Ketobacter sp. MCCC 1A13808: one gene and its partner. The protein of the gene in region 1 binds, or shares a complex with, the protein of each later gene. Links are inferred from orthologs where the notes say so. Each region holds a gene or a part of one and is shown on either strand. Other genes may lie near its edges.

Region 1 (6,664 bases):
GAAAATATTCCAGGAAATAAAAAGTACCTTTAACGTGCCGTTAATTACCGATGTGCACGAACCGGAGCAAGCGCAGCCGGTAGCGGAGGTCTGCGATATTATTCAGTTGCCTGCATTTTTGTCCCGGCAAACGGATCTGGTGGTTGCCATGGCGAAAACCGGTGCCGTCATCAACGTTAAAAAGGCGCAGTTCCTGGCTCCGCGCGAAATGAAACATATCATTCGCAAATGCGAAGAAGCCGGCAATGATCAGGTGATTCTCTGTGAACGGGGTTCCAGTTTTGGTTACAACAACCTGGTTGTCGATATGCTGGGCTTCGGCATCATGAAAGAATTCGGCAGTCCGATACTGTTTGATGTGACTCATTCACTGCAAATGCCCGGAGGCTTGGCGGAAGCAGCCGGGGGCCGTCGCGCTCAGGTCACAGAGCTGGCGTTGGCCGGTATGACTCAACGTATTGCTGGCCTGTTTCTGGAGGCGCATCCTGATCCGGATAAAGCCCGCTGCGATGGTCCTTGCGCCCTCCGGCTCGACATGCTGGAGCCGTTTCTGACACAAGTCAAAGCCATCGATGAATTAGTGAAAGGTTTCGCGGCGCTGGATACAGAATAATCCGCAAGCCGCGTCAATATTCTGAATTAAAGACACATTTGTCATTAACCGTTTTAACTCATAACAGGAGACATCCTTACAATGTCTAAGATCCTTCAAATCCGCGCTCGCGAAGTTCTTGATTCTCGTGGTAATCCCACGGTAGAAGCCGACGTCATTCTTGAATCCGGGGCAGCAGGTACAGCTTGTGCACCGTCCGGTGCCTCTACCGGTTCCCGTGAAGCATTGGAACTACGGGATGGAGATAAATCCCGTTACCTGGGCAAAGGCGTATTAAAAGCGGTTCAGGCGATAAACCAAGATATCGCCGAGCTGTTGAAAGGTAAGGACTCCCTGGACCAGAAAAAAATTGATCAGTTGATGATTGATGCGGATGGCACTGAAAACAAATCCAAATTCGGCGCCAACGCCATTCTTGCGGTATCGCTCGCCAATGCCAAGGCGGCAGCGGTCTATAAACAGGTTCCATTATTTCAGCACATCAGTGAAATCGCCGATGGCAAAGCCGGACCCTACAGCATGCCGGTGCCGATGATGAATATCATCAACGGCGGCGAGCATGCCGATAACAACGTAGACATCCAGGAATTTATGATTCAGCCGGTGGGTGCACCGAATTTTGCTGAAGCTCTGCGGTATGGTGCCGAAATCTTTCATTCATTAAAAAGTGTATTGCAGGCTCGTGGCCTGAGTACGGCGGTTGGCGATGAGGGTGGTTTTGCACCGGATCTGGCATCCAATGAAGAAGCATTGACGGTCATTGTGGAAGCGGTAGAAAAAGCCGGCTACGAGTTAGGAAAAGACATAACCCTGGCGTTGGACTGCGCTGCGTCCGAATTTTATAAGGATGGCAAATACGTCCTGGCAGGGGATAACAAAGTACTGGATTCGGAAGGTTTTGCAGATTATCTGGCAGACTTGTGCAGCCGTTATCCGATCGCTTCTATTGAAGACGGCCTGGACGAAAGCGATTGGGATGGATGGAAAGTCCTGACCGAAAAGCTGGGTGACAAAGTCCAGTTGGTCGGCGATGACTTGTTCGTAACCAATACCCAAATCCTGCAGCAGGGTATCGATAAAAAAATTGCTAACAGCATCCTGATCAAGTTCAATCAGATTGGCAGTCTGAGTGAAACTCTGGCCGCCATTAAAATGGCAAAAGATGCAGGTTACACCGCGGTCATTTCTCACCGCTCCGGTGAAACCGAAGACGCTACCATTGCTGACCTGGCGGTAGCCACGGCGGCTGGCCAGATCAAGACCGGTTCACTGTGCCGTTCTGACCGGGTAGCGAAATACAATCAACTACTGCGTATTGAAGAAATTATCGGTGATATCGCGCCCTATAAAGGACGTGCAGAGTTCACAGCTCTGAAGTAGTAGTAGAATCCGCCTCCCCGTAACGGATTTCAGCTAAACCGTTACGGGACTCGCGGGCTTGACGCCTGTCATAATTGCCCCCATTCTTAAATCACCAATACATCCCGTTACAGCAGTGGTTATGACCGATCAACCCCAACAGCAATGGATCACCTTGCCCCGGGTCCTATTCTGGATCCTGATCCTGATGTTTTTTCTGCTACAACTGCGCCTGTGGATTGGTGAAGGCAGTCTGGCAGACGTGTGGCGCCTGAGTGGCGAAACTGAGCGGCAGGAACAGGAAAACCACATCGTCTCTGAACGCAATAAGCGTTTGCAGGCGGAAGTAAAAAACCTCAAGGAAGGACTTGATGCAGTGGAAGAGCGAGCGCGAACCCAGCTGGGTATGGTAAAAGAGGACGAAACTTTTTTTCTTATCATTGACGGCCAACAGCAGCAATAATCTATGAGTACATCTCCAGTGATTTGGTGCGTCGTCCCGGCGGCGGGGGTGGGCAAGCGTTTTGGCGCATCGAAACCAAAGCAGTATTTGCCCTTCCATGGCATGACCGTATTCGAATCAACCCTGCAGCGTTTGCTTGAAGTACAGGGAATTCAGCAAGTCGTCGTTGCTATCAGCACCGAAGATGCTTTTTTCAAAAAGCTCCCGGTCGCTCGTAATTGCAAAGTGAAATCCGTGATCGGAGGAGCCGAGCGTTGCCATTCCGTGCTTAATGGTTTGCGTTATTTGTCTAATTTGGGTTCAGATCAGGACTGGGTTTTGGTGCATGATGTGGCCCGTCCCTGTGTGCGCGCAGCGGACATTCAGAAGCTCATCGAACAAGTAATTCAGTTTGATAGCGTTGGCGGGATTCTGGGTAACCCGGTTCGCGATACGATGAAGCGAGCGAACCGGGTTAATGAAATTGTGGACACCGTGGACCGCAACCAGTTGTGGCACGCACTGACACCACAGATGTTTCGTTTGGGCGCTTTAACATCTGCGCTGACGTCAGCCTTGGCGGATGATGTCGTGGTGACCGACGAGGCTCAAGCCATGGAGCGGGTCGGATATCACCCGCTCTTGGTTGAAGGCCACAATGACAATATCAAAATTACCCACCCGCAAGACTTGCCGTTGGCTGAATTGTTTGCACAACAGCAAACTGCCCCGTAAATTAACCCCGCTGGTTGCTGGAAATAGACAGGTACAACATGTTTCGAATTGGACACGGATACGACGTACATCGCTTCGGAGACGGCGATCATCTGGTATTGGGCGGCGTGAAAATCCCTTATCAGCAGGGTTTTGTGGCGCATTCAGACGGCGATGTTGCTTTGCACGCATTGGCGGACGCTTTATTGGGCGCAGCGGCTTTGGGGGATATTGGCCGTCACTTTCCTGATACGGATGCTCGGTATAAGGGTGCGGACAGCCGCATACTTCTTCGTCATGTACTGAAACTGGTTCAGAAGGAGGGTTATCGGGTGGGTAATGTGGATGTCACTATCGTCGCTCAAGCTCCTAAGATGGCCCCGCATATAGAGAGCATGAAGCAGAATATTGCGGCTGATCTGGAATTGGCGATTAACGCGGTTAATGTAAAAGCCACCACGACAGAACAGCTGGGTTTCGCCGGCCGCAAAGAAGGCATTGCCGTGCATGCGGTGGCATTGCTAATGGCGGAGCACCGATGACAGTGATGCACCAGGCTTTGCCCGCCTATGGATTTGAGTCCGCACCTTACGCCCACGGTGAACCCCTTGCGCGTGCGGATTTTAAAACCCGGCCGGAGGACTTTGTGGTGGAAGAAGTGCTCGGTTTTGAGCCGGGTGGAGAAGGGGAGCATTTGTTTCTACTGGTGCAAACCGATGCTCATAACACCCGCCATACCCAGCGCTGCCTGGCTCGTCATTTTAATGTGGCCAAGCAAGCGGTCAGTTATTCGGGAATGAAGGACCGGCGCGGGCTAACCAGTCAATGGTTTTCCATTCATCTGCCGGGGAAGGCTATCGAACCCGATGCGGATGAGCTGGCGCAACAGGGCTTTAATGTGTTGCGTTGGCAAAGACACAATAAAAAGCTGCGCATTGGCACCCATAAATACAACCGTTTTCATATTGTTCTGCGTAACCTGAGCCAGATCGAGCGCCTGAATTCACGCTTGCCCGAGTTGAAAAATCTGGGTGTGCCCAACTATTTCGGTGCTCAGCGCTTTGGGCATGGTGGGGCGAATATCGAAGAAGCCTTGCAGTGGGTCGAACAGGGTAAATTACCAGCAGACCGCTTGCTCAGGAGCCGTGTGTTGTCGACGCTCCGTGGCTGGCTGTTTAACGGAGTGTTAGCCGATCGTGTCGCTAACGGCACCTGGAATCAATGGCAGGATCAGGATTTGATCCAATTGAACGGCACCCAGAGCTTTTTTACCGAACCGCAGTGGGATGACCAGTTACAGCAGCGCTTCCTGTCTGACGATATACACCTGTCAGCCTATCTGGCCGGTTGCGATCAGGCCGGTACGATCCCGGATCAGATGTTACTCTTGTTCAACCAAGCGAGAATGGAAGCTGAGCCCCGACCGCTGCGACTGAAAGCACAACAATTGCGGTGGAATGGGGACGCGAACGCACTGCAAATACAGTTCAATCTGCAAAAGGGCGCTTATGCGACCAGCGTGCTCAGGGAGCTGGTGCTATTAAATGATCGCTCAGGTCAGCAGGAACAAATATAGAAACCATTTGCCCTGTAAAGTCTCTGCAAACTTCTCGCTGTTTTGCTAACCTTCTTTTAGAATGAATTTTAAATAACGGTTGCCTCTAAAAAGCGGATTAATACCGATGTGCTGATCACAGGCAACCAATAAAAAGAGCCCATTCCTGGGGGGAGCTTTCCCCTGTGGGGCAGGACGAGGATTCTCGATTGAACGACTCATTTTCTTTAAGTGCGGGGGTGGCTGGAATCGGCATGACCTCTCAGCGAACGCGGGAGCGTTTAATAGCGCGTTTGCAGGATCAAGGTATAACAAATTTTGCTGTTTTAGACGCAATCCGCAGCATTCCCAGACACCTGTTTGTAGACGAAGCATTAGCGCACCGTGCTTATGAAGACACGGCATTACCTATCGGCCACAACCAAACCATATCGCAGCCCTATATCGTTGCCCGAATGACGGAATTACTGCTGCAGGGCGGGCCGCTGAATAAGGTTCTCGAAATCGGCACCGGGTCTGGTTATCAAACCGCGGTACTCTCGGCATTTGCCAGTGAAATTTATTCTCTGGAACGTATAAAAGCGTTGCAGGAAAAAGCACGTCAACGCTTACGAGCGTTACGCATGAACAACGTGGTGTTTCGCTATGCGGACGGTAATGTGGGCCTGCAGGAAAAAGCCCCCTTCGATGGTATTCTGGCCGCTGCGGCACCGGCAGAAGTACCGCAAGAACTACTGGAGCAACTGGCCGTGGGTGGACGGCTGATCATACCCATTGGTGAAGATCAGCAAAAGCTCTATCGCATCACCCGTTCAGAGCAGGGATATCATCGTGAATTCATAGAAGACGTACGCTTCGTGCCTTTCCGTTCAGGTTTGCGTTAATCTAACGACCTCAAATTCCCATTCGGATCAGGCGTGAGCATCTTGTCGCGCCTTCCTGTTAATCCATCGCAGTGATACAGCGCATATAAGCGCAGTTAAGAGAAGTTGATAACATGGAAAAACCTTCAAAACGCGAGCTGTTTTTATTGTACCTAAAGGGAGTCGCAATGGGTGCTGCGGATATCGTGCCCGGCGTGTCCGGCGGCACAATCGCTTTTATCACTGGCATATACCAAACGCTGGTGGGGAGTATCGGAGCGATTGGTCCGAAAACCGTGCAGACATTGTTCAGGGACGGGCCGGTAGCCGCCTGGCACTCCTTTAACGGAAACTTCTTGTTTGTGCTGATGGCCGGCATTCTGACCAGTGTGTTCACCCTCTCGAAACTGATTTCTTACCTGTTGACCGAGCAGGCCGTGTTGTTGTGGTCTTTTTTCTTCGGTCTGATCCTGATATCAGCCGTTCACGTGGGCCGGCATATTACTGAATGGCGCGTGCCAGAGGTACTCACCCTGGCGGGAGGGGCGTTATTGGCGTTCGGCATTACTACTATTGCTCCCACGGAAATAGCGCTTAATCCGATCACGCTGTTTTTATCGGGCTCGATCGCAATTTGCGCGATGGTCTTGCCGGGGATTTCAGGGAGTTTCATTCTGCTATTGTTAGGCATGTACGCCCATATTATTGGAGCGGTTAAAGCCCTGGATGTGGTGAGCCTGGGTATTTTCGCCAGCGGTTGTCTGGTCGGGCTGCTTCTGTTTACTCGTTTGCTATCCTGGCTTCTGACCCAATTTCACAACCTAACCCTGGCTTTGCTGACGGGATTTATGATCGGTTCACTGAATAAGGTCTGGCCGTGGAAACAGACCCTGAGCACGCGTATCAACAGTCACGGTGAAGCCGTTCCCATGGATCAGGCTAATGTACTACCGGATCAATTTTTGATGGTTACTGGTCAGGATCCACACCTTGTATACAGTTTGTTTTTAATGGCCGCAGCGATCGCTTTGGTGTTGGTAGTTGAGCGTTTAGGGGGAAGTAAGTCTTAACACCGAGTCAAAGAGATGACGCAAAGCTGGTCATTATTTAGACTATTT
Region 2 (17,348 bases), on another replicon or contig:
TTGTGGTGTTGTCGGTGATGAATGGATTCGACCGCGAGTTGCAGCACCGCATTCTGGGTATGGTGCCTCAGGGTAGCATTGTCGGGTATCAGCCGTTCTCGGATTGGGAAAAGGTAATCGCAGACGCAGAAACTGAAAAACACGTTGAAGGCGCGGCCCCTTTTATCCAGCTGCAAGGGCTACTCAGTCATAAGGGCACGGTAGACAGTGCGTTTATTACAGGGGTTCATCCGGACTATGAAGACCGGGTATCCATTATTTCGAAATACATGACCAGTGGCAGTCTACAGGATCTGCAATCCGGCAGTTTTAATATTGTTCTGGGCAGCGCTTTGGCAGGTAAATTAGGCCTTGCCGTGGGTGATAAAGTCACCCTGGTGTTACCAGAAGCAACGGTTTCACCTGCCGGGGTTATTCCCCGCTTCAAACGATTCACTGTGTCCGGGCTATTTAAAGTCGGGGCAGAACTGGACGGTATCGTCGGATTTATTCATTTGGAAGATGCTGCGCGCCTGGCCCGAATCAAGGGTAAGGTGGAAGGCGTACGCATTAAGGTGGATAACCTGTTTATTGCGGGTCAGGTGGCCTGGCAAATCGCCGGTAAACTGGATGGGCAGTTTTATGCTTCGGACTGGACCCGTACTCATGGCACATTATTCCAGGCCATCAAAATGGAAAAAACGATGATGGCGTTGTTACTGACTCTGATCGTGGCGGTGGCAGCCTTCAATATTGTATCCAGCCTGGTGATGGTTGTGACGGATAAGAAAGCAGATATCGCGATTTTACGAACGTTGGGGGCTTCACCTCGAACTATCATGACGGTGTTTATGGTTCAAGGCAGCTTTATCGGAGTGATGGGCACGCTGATGGGAACTTTATTGGGTGTATTTATTGCCCTCAATATCAGTGACTTCGCTCTCTGGGTTGAAGAGGTTTCAAATACCCAGCTGTTCGAGCAGTACTTCGTGAATTATCTGCCATCCGAGTTGCGTTGGGGCAATGTCATGTTTGTCAGTGGTATGGGTTTTATTATGAGCTTCCTGGCGACACTTTACCCCGCACGCAGAGCAGCCAAAGTGCAACCGGCGGAGGCACTGCGTTATGAGTGACGACGTTCATCACACCAATAACCCGATCGTGCTTGAATGTCGGGATTTAAGCAAAAGTTTTGATGAAGGTCCGGAGCAGATACAGGTGCTCAAAGCCATCAACTTTTCCCTGGCCAGAGGGGATTTCGCTGCGATTATCGGCAATTCCGGATCCGGCAAAACAACCTTGCTCCATCTGCTAAGCGGATTGGATACACCCACTTCCGGTGCCATTTTAATTAATGGTCGCGATTTCAGTTCCTTAAACGACAAAGATAGGGGGATTGTACGCAACCGCCACATAGGCTTTGTTTATCAATTTCACCACCTTTTACCTGAATTTTCAGCGTTGGAAAACGTAGGGATGCCGTTATTGCTTCGCAATGAGGCGCCGGCAGAGGTAAAACGGCGTGCCGCCGAGATGCTGGAACGGGTGGGATTGGGTCACAGGTTGCGGCACAAACCATCTGAGTTATCCGGAGGTGAACGGCAGCGGGTGGCAATAGCTCGAGCCCTTGTGACCGAGCCCGCTTGCGTGATGGCAGATGAGCCTACGGGTAATCTTGACGTGCATACAGCAAAAGAAATTCAGAAATTAATGCATGACCTGAATCGTAGCCTGAATATTTCGTTTTTGATTGTGACTCACGACCTTGGATTAGCTCAACAGGTGGATAGAGTAGTCAAAATGGAAGATGGGCATTTGAGTGAGGCAGATAGGGAGAGCTTGATGAGCGGGCTCTAGTCAATCGTTGTAAGGTGATGGGTCCCGGTTTTGATTTACCATTTTTTTTTGTTGAAGCGTTTCTCGCGGCGGTGGTTCCAGGCGCGATAAATATGCACTCGCCACAGCACTCTAATTACTATGAAGCAGCCAACTGCAGTCAGAGTGCCTACAATAAAACAGCCTAACAGCAGCGGCCCCATCGCTTTCCAGCCCAGATTCCCCAACTGATGAATAAATAGTTGAAAATCGGACAGAATTAAATCGAACTGTATCTGAATCGGCTTACCTGTGCTGTCGACAGGAAAGCCCCAAAGCCAGGCACCCACTTCGTAGCAAAAAAAGTACAGGGGAAGATAGGTGAAAGGGTTACTTATCCAGGTGGATGCCACCGCGACCGGTAGATTACCGCGGATAAAAAAACACGCAAAAATGGCGAAGAAAATTTGTATCGGCAATGGAATAAAAGCGCAGAAAGTGCCGGCCAAAATACCATAGGACACAGACCTGCGGTTGAGGTGCCATAGGTTGGGGTCTTTTATTTTTGGACCAAGTTTTGAAATCCAGCGGTGCTCCGTAATGGTGTGCGGAGCTGGAATGTACTTTTTGAATATATTCTTCAAGAGAAATTAATACCTGGTTGCCGCTAACAGCGCGCCTATTATGCCGTCAATGGAGTGATAACACTAGATGTGGTTTCTGGTACTGGGCTTCCCAGTGGGAATAGTCGGTGGGGTACTATTTCCTGAAGAAAATGCGGGTCTTAGTCCATTCTTGCTGCTGGTATTGGCGTGCTGCGGCCTGGGTTTTGCGCGAACAAAAATTTCAGGACCTGCCAAGCGGACTTTGACGGTGCTTTTGTTGTTTTTGACTACGGGAGCCGGCTGGCAGTGGGGTGCAATCTCCTCCCTCAAGTTGGCACCCTGGGCTTTGCCGCCCGATGCGTATTTTCTCACTGGCGAGGTAGTCGAGTTACCATCAGACCGTTTCTACAGCCAGCGTCTAAAAGTACGAATGGAATGTTTGGGGGTGAAGCCGGATCACTGTGAAGGCTACCGCCGCCCCTGGTTGCAGGCGTTGTGGGGGCAATCAGTCTATGCGCATATTAACCTGCCACGCGAACTCGACCTCGTCCCCGGGGCGCGGGTCCGTTTCCGGGTGCGTTTCAGCAACATAGAAACCGCAGACAACCCGGCGGAGTTTGATGTTCATCGTTGGTTGCTTAGCCAGCATGTGGTTGCGCAGTTTGTGCTAATTAGCGGCAGTAATCCGAAAATCCTTGATCAGTCGTGGTTTTCAGTGGATCGGTTCCGGCTTCGGGTGAATCGGTATCTGGCACAGCAACAGGATTCGGGCCCGCCTGCGGAACTATCGCCCTATGCTGTTATCCTGGCGTTAGTCACCGGTGATCGTTCCTTGATGAGCGATCTGCATTGGGACGTATTCAACCGCACGGGAACTTCTCATCTGGTCGCCATTTCCGGATTGCATATCGGGCTGGTGGCTGCATTTATTATAGGGTGCACGCAACCGTTGTTGCGGCGTTGGCATTGGTTCACTGATCGTTATCCTGCCAGCCACGGCTCCATCGTTATAGCGCTGGCGGGCGCTCTGATATATGCCGCTGTGGCCGGCTTTGCATTTCCGGTTCAGCGCGCTGTGATTATGCTGACTGTTTTTGTGGCGCTTAAATTGTCGGGCCGGATTCAGCAGCGTTGGTTTGCACTGGCGCTGGCGTTTTGTTTGGTGCTGACCTGGGATCCTGTAGCCTGCGTCAGCTTGGGGTTTTGGCTGTCTTTTGTCGCGGTATACCTCATCATATGGGTGGTTGGTGGTTCCGCCATCATTGCTTCACCTGTCCGGGTCTGGGTCAGAGTTCAGGTCGGCTTGCTTATCGGCCTTGCGCCTATTCTGTTATGGCAAGTTCAGGCAACGTCTCTGGTGTCAATGTTGACCAATTTGATTGCCGTTCCGGTAGTTGGCTTTCTGGTGGTTCCGTTCGCTTTGTTGTGGGTGTTGTTATGGGGCGTTTTTGGCGCATCCGCTGATGTCGTGTTGGTGGTATTGTCGGGGCTGGTGAAGGCAATAATTGCGCTGCTTGAGCAGGCTGCGGCCTGGGAGTGGAGCATTTGGTCTGTTGGCGCATCGCACTGGACAGACATGGTGCTCGCGATGGCCGGCGTTCTGTGGTTGTGTAGTGCGGGTGTGCCGGGGCGGCTTTGGGGGCTGATTCTGTTGGCACCGATATTTCTGGCGCACTCTCAAGGTTATGGCCTCACCGTGTTACAGTCAAAACAGCTGCAGATGGCCATTTATCTTCCGGACCGGGTGGTGTTCGTTTCAGATAGTCACTGGCCACAAATAGTGCCCGACTGGCACGAGAAGTTGCTCAGGTATTGGGGACTGCAGATGCCGGCGGCGCTGGTGCCGGTTGAGCAAGGCGCTGAGCTATGGCGTGCTGAAGGTCTCGTGGCTACGGAATACAGGCTGGAGCGGAACTGGTTGGGGCAAGCGGTGGTTGAAAAGGTTATTTACCAGGATGTGTGCGGATCTCGCCATCCGTTGCGCTACGGCGTGGTCACATTATCGGCGCTGGTTGCAAAAGGTAATTCTCGATACTGCGCACTGCAGTGGAATATGGCTGGACAGACCGGGTTGTTTTGGCCAGCGGCGGAGCAGGGGATCCGGGGCGCTATGCTCAGTTCTACGGAACCATTGCCTCCGTCAGCCTCGTTGTTGGTGCTGGAAGCAGGCCCGCGATTGAGAATAGAACAGTTCATGAAGCAGGTCCCGGCTAGTGAAAGCCAGGTTGTTTTACTAGGAGACTGGGATGCCGAGTATGAGAATAGCGACTGGCTCACCGAGAAACTGGATCGAGGCCTGTTGCATAATCTGAATCAGGATGGCTTTTTTTATATCGCCTTAAAAAAATAAACAAAGGTCCGCATTTGTTCCCATTTAATAGGAGATCATCCACTGATTGTGCTAAATTAAATTGCTATATTCATCAGACAATTAACGGTTAAATTCGCTGTTAAAGTCTTATTAAAAAAACAAGGGAGAGTGTGGCGCGTGCGAGTGCTTGATTTGATTTTGGCCGGGGGCATCGTAATGTACCCCATCCTCTTATGTTCTATATTGGCTCTGGCCATTATTGCAGAGCGGTTGTGGGCATTAAGAGTGAATAAAATCAGCCCCAGAAACCTGATCGCTCAGGTGTGGGGTTGGGTTAAAAATAGTCAAATGGATGGTCGTAAGGTTAAGGAGCTAAAAGATTCTTCGCCGTTGGGTCGGGTGTTGGCAACCGGATTAATCAACGCCAAGCATGGTCGTGACATTATGAAAGAGGCGATTGTCGATACCGCAACTCATGAGATTCACGAGTTAGGTCGTTTTCTAAATTTATTGGGCTCCATAGCCGCGGTTGCGCCCCTGTTGGGATTACTGGGTACCGTCATTGGGATGATCAAAGTATTCAATGCCATTGTACTTGAAGGCGCGGGTAATGCCGCGATTCTGGCGGGTGGAATCTCAGAGGCGCTCTATACCACAGCTGCCGGCTTGGTAGTTGCAATTCCCGCCTTGTTTTTTCACCGTTTCTTTACTCGTCGTATTGATGAGATCGCCGTATTGATGGAACAAGACGCGATAAAATTGGTGGATGTAATTCACGGTGATCGGGAAGAAGAAAACAGTGAAGGGGCGAAGCGGTGAAATTTCAACGTCAGCCGGTTGAAGAGGTCAACGTCAATCTGACACCGTTAATCGATATCGTTTTTCTTCTGTTGATATTCTTTATGGTCTCTACCACTTTTACCCGTGAGCGGGAACTTACGGTTGAATTGCCGGAAGCCGTGGGCGAAGCCATAGCCGAATCCACTGAATTTATCGAAATAGAAATCAACCCCGAAGGTGAATACGCGGTCAATGGCAAGCGTCTGGTGAACCGGGATAGCAAAACCCTATCGCGGGCATTAAAAGATCTGGCTAATGGCAATATGGATACTCCCCTAATCATAACGGCGGATGCAAAAGCCGCTCATCAGTCTGTTATGACCGCAATGGATGTTTCAGGACAACTCGGCTTTACCCGACTGCGTTTAACCGCTCAGCAACCCGGTGAGTAACGCTTGCGGTTGCTGATATGAATCTGCTGAACAAAGCTATTCAGTCTTTCTGGTACGGCCACAACCCCTTGCGATATTTGTTGTGGCCTTTCGAGCGACTATTTCACTCTCTTTCTTCTCGTCGTCGTTCTGCTTTTTTAAACGGACAGTCGCCTGTGTTTCATGCGCCGGTTCCCGTCATCGTGGTGGGTAATATTTCGGTGGGTGGTACTGGCAAAACCCCGTTAACGATTTGGCTAATTGAGGCTTTGCGTGAGCGCGGCTATACACCCGGCGTGGTCAGTCGTGGTTACGGCGGAGATCCGGATCAATACCCGCATCAGGTGGGCCCGGCAGATACCGCAGATAAAGTGGGTGACGAACCACTGATGATCTATTTACGCAGTAAGGTGCCGGTGGTCATTGATCCTGATCGTTCAAGTGCCGTTCAGGCGTTACTAAAGAACAACGCAGTTGACGTTGTCATCAGCGACGATGGCCTGCAGCATTACCGGCTTGCCCGCACTGTAGAGTTGGCGGTGGTTGATGGCCAGCGTGGATTCGGCAATGAAAATCTGCTACCTATGGGTCCGCTGAGAGAGCCGGTGGGAAGATTGAAGGAAGTGGATGCAGTGGTTATTAATTGCAGCGCTGGTCAGGCCTTGGTGTCGCGTCTGAATGACATGGATGCGATGGCACCCCGCTTTCAAATGCACCTAACAGCGGGTGACCTGGTCGCACTTAATAAAGAATCAGAGCAACCACTAGGCTCGGGTAGCATGGCTTTGCAAAATCCTGGCAGGGTTCAGGCGGTCGCCGGAATAGGCAATCCGCAGCGGTTTTTCCAAACGCTAAGTGATCTGTCTATCCAATTTGACCCGTATCCGTTTCGGGATCACCACCGGTATACTGAGCAGGATTTGTCAGAGCTGAGCCGAGTGGCTATGGGTAAGAATTTTATCGTTACCACTGAAAAAGACGCTGTGAAATTACAATGCTTCCCGCAAGTTCGGGGAGCGTACTTGCCGGTAAATGCCAAACTTCAGGAGGGCCTGATTGATGTTATCATGGCCAGGCTTGAGGATTTTAAATTACATCACAGCCACCGTTATTGAGCACACGTTATGCCTGACTACCGAGTTATTATTCCCGCCCGTTTCGCATCCTCCCGTTTACCCGGAAAACCGCTACTGGATATCGCGGGTAAATCCATGGTGGAGCGGGTTTATCTGCAAGCCTGCAAAAGTTCTGCAAAAGAAATTATTATCGCCACCGATGATGCCCGTATCGAGCAGGCCGCTCAGTCATTTGGTGCAAAAGCAGTTATGACTTCAGCTGACCATCAATCAGGAACGGACCGCTTGCAGGAAGTGGTCAGTCAATTGGGCTTGGCGGCAGACGACATCGTGGTCAATGTGCAGGGCGATGAACCGTTAATTCCACCCCAGGTAATTGAGCAGGTGGCTCAGAATTTGGCTGCGTCCAGTGCCGGTATTGCCACCTTGTGTGAGCCGGTCATCGATATGGAAACGGCATTTGATCCCAATGCGGTAAAAGTGGTGGCGGATGCGCAAGGCTACGCGTTGTATTTTAGTCGAGCACCTGTTCCCTATAGTCGCGACACGTTTAACAGCTCACACGGGCAAAACTACGGATCTTTACCGCCGCAGATGAACTTACATCGCCATATTGGTATTTACGCTTATCGGGTCAGCTTATTACATGATTTTGTTCGCTGGGGGCCGTGTGATCTGGAGCAGACTGAATGCCTGGAACAACTACGGGCGATGTGGCATGGTGTTAAAATACACGTTGAGCAAGCTCAGATTACACCACCGGCCGGGGTCGATACCGAAGCAGATCTGAATCGGGTCCGGGCTTTTTTTCAGTCCTAGTTTGATTGTAGGGAATAAAAATTGAAAAAAATCCTATTTGTTTGTTTGGGAAATATTTGCCGTTCCCCGACTGCTGAAGCGGTTCTGCGAGGCAAACTCAAGAACTTACAAATGGAAAACCGATATCAGGTTGATTCTTGCGGGACTGCCGCCTACCACGCGGGCGAAGCTCCGGATAAGCGCTCTCAGCAGGCGGCCGTTAAACGTGGATACAATATGTCAGATCTACGCGCCCGCCAATTGTCAGACGCGGACTATATGGAGTTTGATTATTTGTTAGCGATGGACAACGCCAACGCCAACGAGATGCGAAAACGGGCGCCTAAAAAATACCGCGATAAGATTCAGTTGCTGCTGGAATTTGGTGATAGCGATTACCTGGAAGTGCCGGATCCCTATTATGGCGGGGCATCCGGTTTCGATTTGGTGCTGGATTTGGTAGAGAACGCGTGTGACGGGCTGATAGAACGGCTCCGAAGCAATGAGAACGGCGCTTAGTATATTGGTAGTATCAAATACAGTATGACTACATTGAAACAGCAGGTTAGCCTCGCTGACTACAACACATTACGGATCGATGCCTGCGCGGCCTGGTTTTGTCGGATTGATTCAAAAGCTGCATTAATTTCATTGCTGCGCACCCCTGCCGTTACGGAGAAGGGCGGTATTCTGGTGATCGGGGGTGGTAGTAACCTGGTGTTGACCCGGGATTTTCCGGGCCTGGTGTTATTGAACGCGATTAAAGGCATTGATGTCGTCCATCAGGATTCGGACTCTGTTATGGTCAGCGTCGGGGGTGGTGAAAATTGGGATGCATTTGTTGCCTACAGTTTATCCCAGGGGTGGGCCGGCCTGGAAAACCTGAGTGCGATTCCCGGAACAGTTGGTGCGGCACCTATTCAAAATATAGGTGCTTATGGGGTCGAGCTTAAGGATTGTTTGGTCTCTGTATCCACTGTTGAATTGGTGTCAGGCCAGGTTCGTCAGTTTGACAGGCAGGAGTGCGAGTTTGGTTATCGGGACAGCATTTTCAAAAAGGCTGAAAAAGATAAGCACATCATCACCTCAGTAACGTTCAGGTTAGATAAAAGACCGACTCTGAAATTAAATTATGGGGAAATCAGAAGCGAAATGGACGCCAGCCGCATCAGCGAGAAAGAGCTGACCCCCGTGCAGCTGCGACAATTGATTTCAACTATTCGTGCACGTAAATTACCCGACCCCAAAGTGACTCCCAACGTAGGAAGTTTTTTTAAAAACCCGGTCATCGGTAAAAAGCAATTGCAAACTATATTGGAGAGCTTCCCGGATTTGGTTTATTTCCCGGCCACTGATAACGACGACGTGAAATTGGCTGCGGGGTGGATGATTGATCGGTTGGGGTGGAAGGGAAAGGTGCTGGGTATGGCCAGGGTGCATTCAAGACAGGCATTGGTTTTGACCGTGAGAGAAGGTCATTGTGAAGACCTTCTAACTCTAGCCAAATCCATTCAAAAAGATGTGTCAGCTCATTTCGGTGTGGTATTGGAAATAGAACCAAGGATTGTCTAAGGCAAACGCCAGTGTTCAGCTCCAAGCAGAGAATTCCGCTGCAGAAAGCTTATGAAAAAGCCCCCGTGCAAACTATTGCAGGGGGGCTTTTTGCTGACTAAAGCAAATGCTCAAGCAAGTCTAATTGTCTTGCTTCGGTGCAGCATTTCCCTGGGCTGCTTTTGCTTCAGCTATTTGGCGGCGACGAATTTCCCTCGGGTCGTTTGACGCCCTTCTGGGTTGCTCGTCGTTTACCGCTGCGGCTGGCCTGTTCTCGGTTTTGTTGAGTTCAGGTTTGGGTTCAGCCTTGTCCTGCGCTGCGGCGGTTGGCTTTTTAGGGGCTTCCGGTGCTGCAGCCGCAATCTTGGGTGCTTGCGCGGTTGCCGCTGGCGGAACGTTTTTTCCAGGCTCTGTTTTTACTGCCTCAACCTTCGCTCGATCCAGTTTCGCCTGCGCTGGTGGCGTCGAAGACGACTCAGCCTGATCCGCTACCGGTGAGGAGGGTTTGGTTTTTGGCACAGGCGGTGCGGAACTGGCAGCGGCTTCCTGTTTTGCAGGTTGCGGCTTGGACACTTCCGGAGTGCCGTGTTGTGGTTTTTGTGCTGGGTTTGGGGCCTGTTCTGACGCTTGTGGCGTCGGGGTTTTCCCCGCAGCTTTCTCCGGAGCCGGGCTGGGGCTTGGCGCGGAAGGCTGACCTTGCTGCACAGTGGTGTTTCTGTTTGAGCCGCTATCAGCTGACTTTTTTTCGCCTTGATCAGGCAGCTGGGACGCTGCTGGCTTCTGGCTCGGTTTTACACCCTTGTTTTCAGCTACTGCCGGTTGTTGATCCGGCTTGGCGGTTTTTTGAGTGTCAACATGAGCGGTCGTTGGCTGCGGTGCCGGTGACTGCTGCTGGCTGTTCTCGGGCGAGCTATTGTTATCAGTAGACTTTTCAGACTGCGCCTTGCTCTGGCGGCGTCGGCGGTTGTCACCGGGGTTGCGACGTCGGCCACGCCGTGCGTTGCGTTCCTGTGGGCCGCGCTCCTGATTGTCTTTATTCTCTTTATCAGGTTGATCTGAACGCGATTGCTTGTTTTCGGCGTTTTGTTTCTTGGCTCCCTGGTCTTCCCTTTTCGGGTTGCCTTGCCGATTATTGCTCTTGCGTTCCGGTTTTTGCTGTTGATCCTTATTGCTGTCCTTATTTGATGTGTCCTGGGCTCCGGGTTTGGCTTCCGCATCTTGTTTGTCGGCGTTGCTATTACGACGGTTGCGGCCTCTTTGGGTGCGGTTGTCATTACTTTGGCGACGGCTGTTGTTGCGTGGATTGCGGTTGTCCCGATTCCGGTTATTGTTGCGATTATTGGGTTTGCTTACTTCTTTCTCTTCAGGTTCCGGAGTGTTGCTGCTGAACAGTTGTATAAACCAGGAAAACAGGCGGGCAAAGAAGCTCGGATCCTTTTTGACCACCGGTGCTACAGGTACCGGTGCCGGTGTATTTGGCTGGATCATTTGAACGGCGGCTTCTTCATGGCGCTTAATTGGAGATTCTCCGGGCACCAGGAACGTCTCTTCGACTTCGTCAGCCTCTTCTATTAGCTCATAGCTCACGGTTCCGTCATTTTCTACTTGATCAGTACGGAAGCGCGACACCTCATAGTGAGGTGTTTCAAGATTTGGGCTCGGCAATATCAGGACCCGAACCTTGTTGCGGTTTTCTACGTTAACAATATTGTCCCGTTTCTCGTTAAGCAGGTAAGTGGCAACGTTAACGGGGACTTTCGCGTGGATTTCGGAACTGTTCTCTTTCAGTGCTTCTTCTTCAATCAGCCGCATAATATTCAGCGATAAAGAGTGCAGATCCCGGATAAAGCCGACCCCGTTGCAGCGTGGGCAAATGTGACCGCTGGTTTCTCCAAGGGAGGGACGCAGACGTTGACGGGAAAGCTCCATTAACCCAAAGCGGGAAATCCGGCCTACTTGTACGCGGGCCCGGTCCAGTTCCAGGGCATCGCGCATCCGGTTCTCAACTTCACGTTGATTGCGATTGGCGTTCATGTCTATGAAATCCACCACGATCAAGCCACCGATATCACGCAGGCGCAATTGCCGGGCAATTTCATCTGCTGCTTCCAGATTGGTCATCAGCGCTGTTTCTTCAATATCCGAACCTTTAGTGGATTTTGAAGAGTTTATATCAATGGATACCAAGGCTTCGGTCGGGTCAATAACAATGGATCCACCGGAAGGCAGTTTAACTTCACGTTCGAACGCAGTTTCGATCTGCGATTCAATCTGGTAGCGATTGAAAAGCGGGATATTATCGCGATAGGTTTTTATCTTGTTTTCGTACTGCGGCATTACCTGACGCACAAAGCTTATGGCTTCTTCATAGACTTCGGGTGTATCAATCAGTACTTCACCAATATCCTGGCGCAGGTAGTCACGCACGGCACGAATGATAACGTTGCTTTCCTGGTATATCAGAAATGGAGCCGACTTTTTAGCGGATGCTTCAGTGACCGATTCCCACAATGTCAGCAGGTAATTAAGATCCCATTGCAGCTCTTCAACGCTGCGACCGATACCGGCAGTCCGGATAATAACCCCCATATCCTGAGGGATATTTAGTGCGTTCATTACTTCACGCAACGCGGCACGTTCGTCACCATCAATGCGGCGCGAAATTCCGCCGGCTCGCGGATTGTTTGGCATCAAAACCAGGTAACGACCGGCCAGGCTGATAAAAGTGGATAAGGCTGCGCCTTTATTGCCGCGTTCTTCCTTTCCAACCTGAAGAATGATTTCCTGGCCTTCTTTAATAACATCCTTGATGGAAAATCGACCCTGGATGTCTTTCGGGTTTTTAACAAAATACTCGCGGGAGATTTCTTTCAGAGGGAGAAAGCCGTGGCGTTCAGATCCGAAGTCAACGAAAGCGGCTTCCAGGCTGGGTTCTAGGCGTGTGATACGGCCTTTGTAGATGTTTGATTTTTTCTGTTCTCTGGTGCGGTGTTCAATATCCAGATCATATAAACGTTGACCGTCGACCAGAGCAACCCGTAACTCTTCTGAGTGGGTTGCATTAATAAGCATTCTTTTCATGCAGGTTTAAATCCAGCAATCAAAGCGCAAAACACAAACAAGAAAGAGTATGAACACATATTGAAATGCGGGCGGGTAACCAACAATCATGGCGGTTGATTATGACAACGCCGTGAACATCGCTTTTGAAATGGTTTCCCCTTGGCTGAATGCGAGAAATGCGCTGGTATAATAGATTCGCCATACGCATTTATTTCTGCTTTCGGTCGCGGGCTTTACAAGCCCTGACGCCATGGCCGAATCGTTAAAACTCGATGTGGGCCTATGGGTATAAAATCCAATTGCTTTGCCGGTTTACTGCTGCATTTTTTTGTGCTGGGTGTCTTATTTACACCCTGATCAAACTATGATGCCCTAGCTTTGATCGCACTGTGTTAAATCTGTGTGCGATGGACTGTCGGGCGTTGTAATCAAGTCTGACAAATAATCTGTTCTGAAATTGTGTTAAACGCATGTTTAACGTTCACGTTGCTCGTTTTGAAATGGCAACGTACCTATTTATAACGATTAAAATTACAAAATTTATTGCAATTCACTATTGGCTTTCAGCATACCAATGGCGTCCTAAACACGGCTTTAGCGGATGGCTAAGTAGCATCATCGTTCATGGGGTAACATGATACTAACCGATGCGTTCACTCACATCCGCTGCAGAATGCCGTATGGAGACCGGATCAACCGGCTTCCCGGCCCTACGAAGAAAGATCATATGAGGATTGGGTTATTGTCGCTATTCTGGTTAGAATATGCGGCCCTTCGCTCAATTGGCCACCTGATTTGATTCGGGTAGGGGCAATTAGCGAAGGTGTTGCGCGGGATGGAGCTACCATCTGACGCAGTCCCTGCTAGCTCATCTAAGCTTCTTTTTTGGCCAACGTCCAATATAGCAGGAATTGTTAACCTCATCAAATAGATAGCAATAAGTCCTTGATTTTTCATGAACAGCACTGAAAGTTCCACAGCGGTCGTCGTAGTTACAGTAACGGAAGACAACCTTGATCAGCGGATTGATAATTTCCTGATGTCGAGACTGAAAGGTGTCCCGAAATCAGTCATTTACCGGATCATCCGGAAGGGGGAGGTGCGCGTAAACAAAGGCCGTGTAAAGCCTGAATACAAGTTGAAAATAGGCGATAACGTCAGGGTGCCGCCGGTAAGGGTGCGGCCTGAAGCAGATAAGAACTTGTTTGTTGGCGACCCACTGAAAAAACGGCTGGAAGCGTCCATCGTGCATGAAGACGATGGCCTGATCGTTATTAACAAGCCTTCCGGCATTGCTGTGCACGGTGGTAGTGGTGTTAGTCTGGGCGTAATTGAAGCTTTGCGTCTGATGCGACCTCAACAGCGTTACCTGGAGCTGGTGCATCGTTTAGACCGTGATACCTCAGGTTGCTTGATGATTGCAAAAAAGCGCAGTGTACTGAAAAAACTGCATGACGATTTACGCGAAAATCGCATGGAAAAGAGCTACACCGCCTTGTTGTGGGGGCGTTGGAATGGGCTTCAGCACCGTATCGATGCCCCGCTGCGTAAGTTCCACTTACCGTCCGGTGAGCGTGTGGTGAGAGTGTCAGCCGATGGCAAGCCTTCACTGACGTTGTTCCGGCAACTCGAACTGTATGACAACGCAACCCTGGTGGAGGCCAAGCCGGTTACCGGCCGTACTCATCAGATCCGAGTGCATGCCCAGCACGGTGGGCACGCCATTGCCGGTGATGACAAATACTTACACAGGGAGCAGGGTGACTATTTTGCAGAAAAAGGGCTTCAGCGGTTGTTTCTGCATGCTTCTGTGCTTCAGTTGGTAGACGTACAGGGTCAAAAGCAGCGGTTTAAAGCGCCGCTACCGGATGAACTGAAAGCATTTTTAGAGCGATTGTAGGCGTAGTAGCGATGTTCAGGTATCAACTAATCATTTTTGACTGGGATGGCACACTCATGGATTCCCTGTCCCGTATAGTCCAATGCATGCAGGCAGCCGCCCAGGATTTAAATATCATTCCGGCGTCTGCTCCGGCCATTGAAAATATTGTCGGTCTGGCGTTGGGAATTGCTATCCGCCAACTGCATCCATCGTTGTCAGATGAAAAGGTCGAGCTGATGCGGCAGCGTTATTCTTTCCACTATATCAAGGCCGAGGCAGCACCGAGCCCTTTCTTCGCGGGAATTCCTCAAATGCTGCGCAGTTTGTCGCAACAGGGTCGATTGCTCAGTGTGGCTACCGGTAAAAGTCGAAAAGGCCTAAGCAGAGTGTTCGGTGCCCATGACGTCGGCGCGCTGTTTCACAGCTCACGATGTGCTGACGAGACCCGGTCTAAACCGGAGCCCGATATGTTACTGGAAATATTACAATTGCATAATTTGAGCCCCGCTCAGGCGGTAATGGTAGGTGATACCGAATACGATCTCGAAATGGCCGCCAGGGCAAAAGTGGATGCGGTTGGCGTGACCTGGGGCGCGCATGATATAACACGACTCCGGCGCCATAATCCCAAGGTCTGTGTTGACCGCGTAGAGGAATTATCAGCCTGGTTGCATGATGATATTGCATAGGAAGGATAGATGAGCGAAGACGACAGTAAAACCAACGAGTATCAGCAAAATGACCGGAATCGTTTCAATCGGCCGCGGACCAGTAAAGAATGGAAGCTGATAGAGAAAATGGTGATGTCCTCCCAGGACGAGCAGAGAAAAGCCCGGCGCTGGGGCATCTTTTTTAAATTTTTGATGTTTGGTTATTTGTTCGTTGCATTGATGGTGTTCAACCCGGGAATGTGGAGTGGCGATGCACCGTCCGAGAGTTCACCTCATGTAGCGCTGGTGGATTTGAGTGGGCCGATTATGGCCGATAGTGAAGCCAGTGCTGACCGCCTGGTCAAGGGGATTCGGGATGCCTTCGAGGCAGAAAATAGCAGAGGCGTCATTATCCGCGTCAACAGCCCGGGGGGCAGCCCGGTGCAATCCGGATTAGTCTATCGGGAAGTGCAGCGGCTAAGGCACGAATATCCTGATAAAAAAGTATACGCAGTCATAACCGATATCGGCGCATCGGGAGCGTATTATATTGCAGCCTCTGCTGACGAAATCTACGCAGACCCCGCGAGTTTAGTGGGTTCAATTGGAGTAATCAGTGATGGCTTCGGATTTGTCGAGGCCATCGATAAGTTGGGTGTTGAGCGTCGGGTGTTTAATGCGGGAGCCAACAAGGCAATGCTGGATCCGTTCCAACCCGTAGACGAGGAGCAGAAAGCGTTTTTCTCCACCATCCTGGGTGATGTGCACAATCAGTTTATCGACGCAGTGAAAGCCGGGCGGGGTGATCGGATTAAAGATGATGATATTGTGTTTTCCGGATTATTCTGGTCGGGCCGTCAGGCGCTGGATTTAGGTCTGGTCGACGGCCTGGCAAGTCCTGGGCAGGTGGCGCGTGAAGTGATCGGCGAAGAGAAAATCGTGAATTATACTCCGCGGGTCAGTCCGCTTGAGGCTTTGACTGGCCGTTTGGGGGTATCCATGGCAGATCGCGTTATGGCGACTTTGGGGATTGGTACCATTCAATTGAAATAACGCCAAGCAAAAAACAGCCCGGACTTATAGCCGGGCTGTATTATCGTAGTTTTCCGAAAATCCGCTTCAGGAGCAGCTTATCAGCCGGTTGATAATGGTATCGATTGTGCTCTGAAGTGGCTGATACTCAATATAGACACGTCCCTGGTCGTCGTTGCGTGTCGGCAACCAGCTCAATCTCATCAAAAGAAACCCGTGTATGCAGGCTGCAAAATCGACTGCCTGAATTTTGCTGTTCTCCCCGCTGCACCGATCAATTAAATGCTGCAGGCGGGAATGCATGTCCTGGATTTCACTGGGCAAACTGACGTTCTGATTCACTGCTGCGCGGTGATTCAGTGGGTCGTATCCAAGCGGTACTGAATGATCTCGCAGCATCAATCGGAAATACGCCGGATGCTCACCCAGGAACTTCAACATATCCTGCGCACCCCGCTTAAGGGTTTCGATTGCAGATTCACCCGGTCGGGCAATATAAAGTTGCCCCATCCCTTTACTGATTCGTGCACCCATGGCTGCGAGGATGTCTTCTCGGCCGCTAAAGTGCGCATAGACAGATGGAAGTTTAATTCCGATCTTATCTGCAACGTCCTGTAGCTTTAAATGCTCAATACCATGTAAAGCAGCAAGCGCTTCCGCTTCGTCTATGATCTTTTCTTTGGTGTTTCTGCGTCTTGGTTTAGTAATTTGAAATTCATCGGCCATCTGTTTTTTCGCCTCGTTACACAGGTGTTCGACTGACTGCGCGAACACTCCGTAGCACCTAACAATATAAGTGTAGACGCCCGACGAACTTTGTTTAGAAATTAGCAAAAAAAATTACGGAATTTGTACACCCTGTTTACCGAGCATTGTGACTAATTTTATTAGGGGTAATCCAATCAACGCGTTAGGATCGTTACCTTCCAACTTGTTGAAGAGTGCTATGCCTAAAGTTTCTGATTTAAAGCTTCCGGCGCAATTAAAAGGTGACTCTTTTCTTAAATAACGATCAATTTGCCCGTCATTCAAGTCGCGAAAGTGAACGCAAAAGGGTTCGACCTCTAACTGATATGTTGCTGTAGGAGCATCATAGAGACATAAACTGGTTAAAAATGTGACGGTGTTTCCACTGCAACGTTTTAATTGGCGAAATGCATTGTCGTAATTGCCCGGCTTTCCGTTTATTTCACCGTCTATTACGGAGACTTGATCGCTGGTGATAATAAGGGCGTTTTTATAGCTGGTTGCAACTGCTTGTGCTTTTTCAAGCGCCAGGCGTTTTACCAGGTTTGAAGGGGATTCATCGGCGCGAGGCGTTTCGTCTATGTCGGGTGAACAAGTTTCGAAATGACTCAGAATTTTACCCAACAGT

Evidence for each region.
Region 2: the proteins of eno (region 1) and rne are in contact, whole or in part, in a solved structure (PDB 2FYM), measured with the Escherichia coli proteins. The link is inferred for Ketobacter sp. MCCC 1A13808 from one-to-one orthologs.

Annotation. Positions count from the first base shown.
Region 1 is NZ_VRKW01000005.1:74,046-80,709, forward strand. The notes cover bases 1-2,843. They hold eno (phosphopyruvate hydratase), read left to right. Parts: upstream 1-694; coding sequence 695-1,993; downstream 1,994-2,843. Other genes in these bases: kdsA (3-deoxy-8-phosphooctulonate synthase), read left to right, coding at 1-613; ftsB (cell division protein FtsB), read left to right, coding at 2,115-2,435; ispD (2-C-methyl-D-erythritol 4-phosphate cytidylyltransferase), read left to right, coding at 2,439-2,843. Outside these bases: more of ispD, read left to right, coding at 2,844-3,149; ispF (2-C-methyl-D-erythritol 2,4-cyclodiphosphate synthase), read left to right, coding at 3,188-3,670; tRNA pseudouridine(13) synthase TruD, read left to right, coding at 3,667-4,704; FT643_RS11560 (protein-L-isoaspartate(D-aspartate) O-methyltransferase), read left to right, coding at 4,938-5,567; FT643_RS11565 (polyprenyl-phosphate transporter), read left to right, coding at 5,681-6,616. UniProt on the Escherichia coli protein: Catalyzes the reversible conversion of 2-phosphoglycerate (2-PG) into phosphoenolpyruvate (PEP). It is essential for the degradation of carbohydrates via glycolysis.
Region 2 is NZ_VRKW01000001.1:199,335-216,682, reverse strand. What follows is about bases 9,288-12,745. They hold rne (ribonuclease E), read right to left. Parts: upstream 12,428-12,745; coding sequence 9,488-12,427; downstream 9,288-9,487. Other genes in these bases: murB (UDP-N-acetylmuramate dehydrogenase), read left to right, coding at 9,288-9,367. In the rest of the region: FT643_RS00995 (lipoprotein-releasing ABC transporter permease subunit), read left to right, coding at 1-1,112; lipoprotein-releasing ABC transporter ATP-binding protein LolD, read left to right, coding at 1,105-1,836; FT643_RS00985 (DUF2062 domain-containing protein), read right to left, coding at 1,872-2,438; FT643_RS00980 (ComEC/Rec2 family competence protein), read left to right, coding at 2,506-4,749; FT643_RS00975 (MotA/TolQ/ExbB proton channel family protein), read left to right, coding at 4,894-5,529; FT643_RS00970 (ExbD/TolR family protein), read left to right, coding at 5,526-5,942; lpxK (tetraacyldisaccharide 4'-kinase), read left to right, coding at 5,960-7,036; kdsB (3-deoxy-manno-octulosonate cytidylyltransferase), read left to right, coding at 7,046-7,816; FT643_RS00955 (low molecular weight protein-tyrosine-phosphatase), read left to right, coding at 7,838-8,314; more of murB, read left to right, coding at 8,339-9,287; 23S rRNA pseudouridine(955/2504/2580) synthase RluC, read left to right, coding at 13,365-14,309; FT643_RS00935 (HAD family hydrolase), read left to right, coding at 14,321-14,980; FT643_RS00930 (S49 family peptidase), read left to right, coding at 14,990-15,994; FT643_RS00925 (TetR/AcrR family transcriptional regulator), read right to left, coding at 16,061-16,699; FT643_RS00920 (Maf family protein), read right to left, coding at 16,814-17,348. UniProt on the Escherichia coli protein: Endoribonuclease that plays a central role in RNA processing and decay. Required for the maturation of 5S and 16S rRNAs and the majority of tRNAs. Also involved in the degradation of most mRNAs.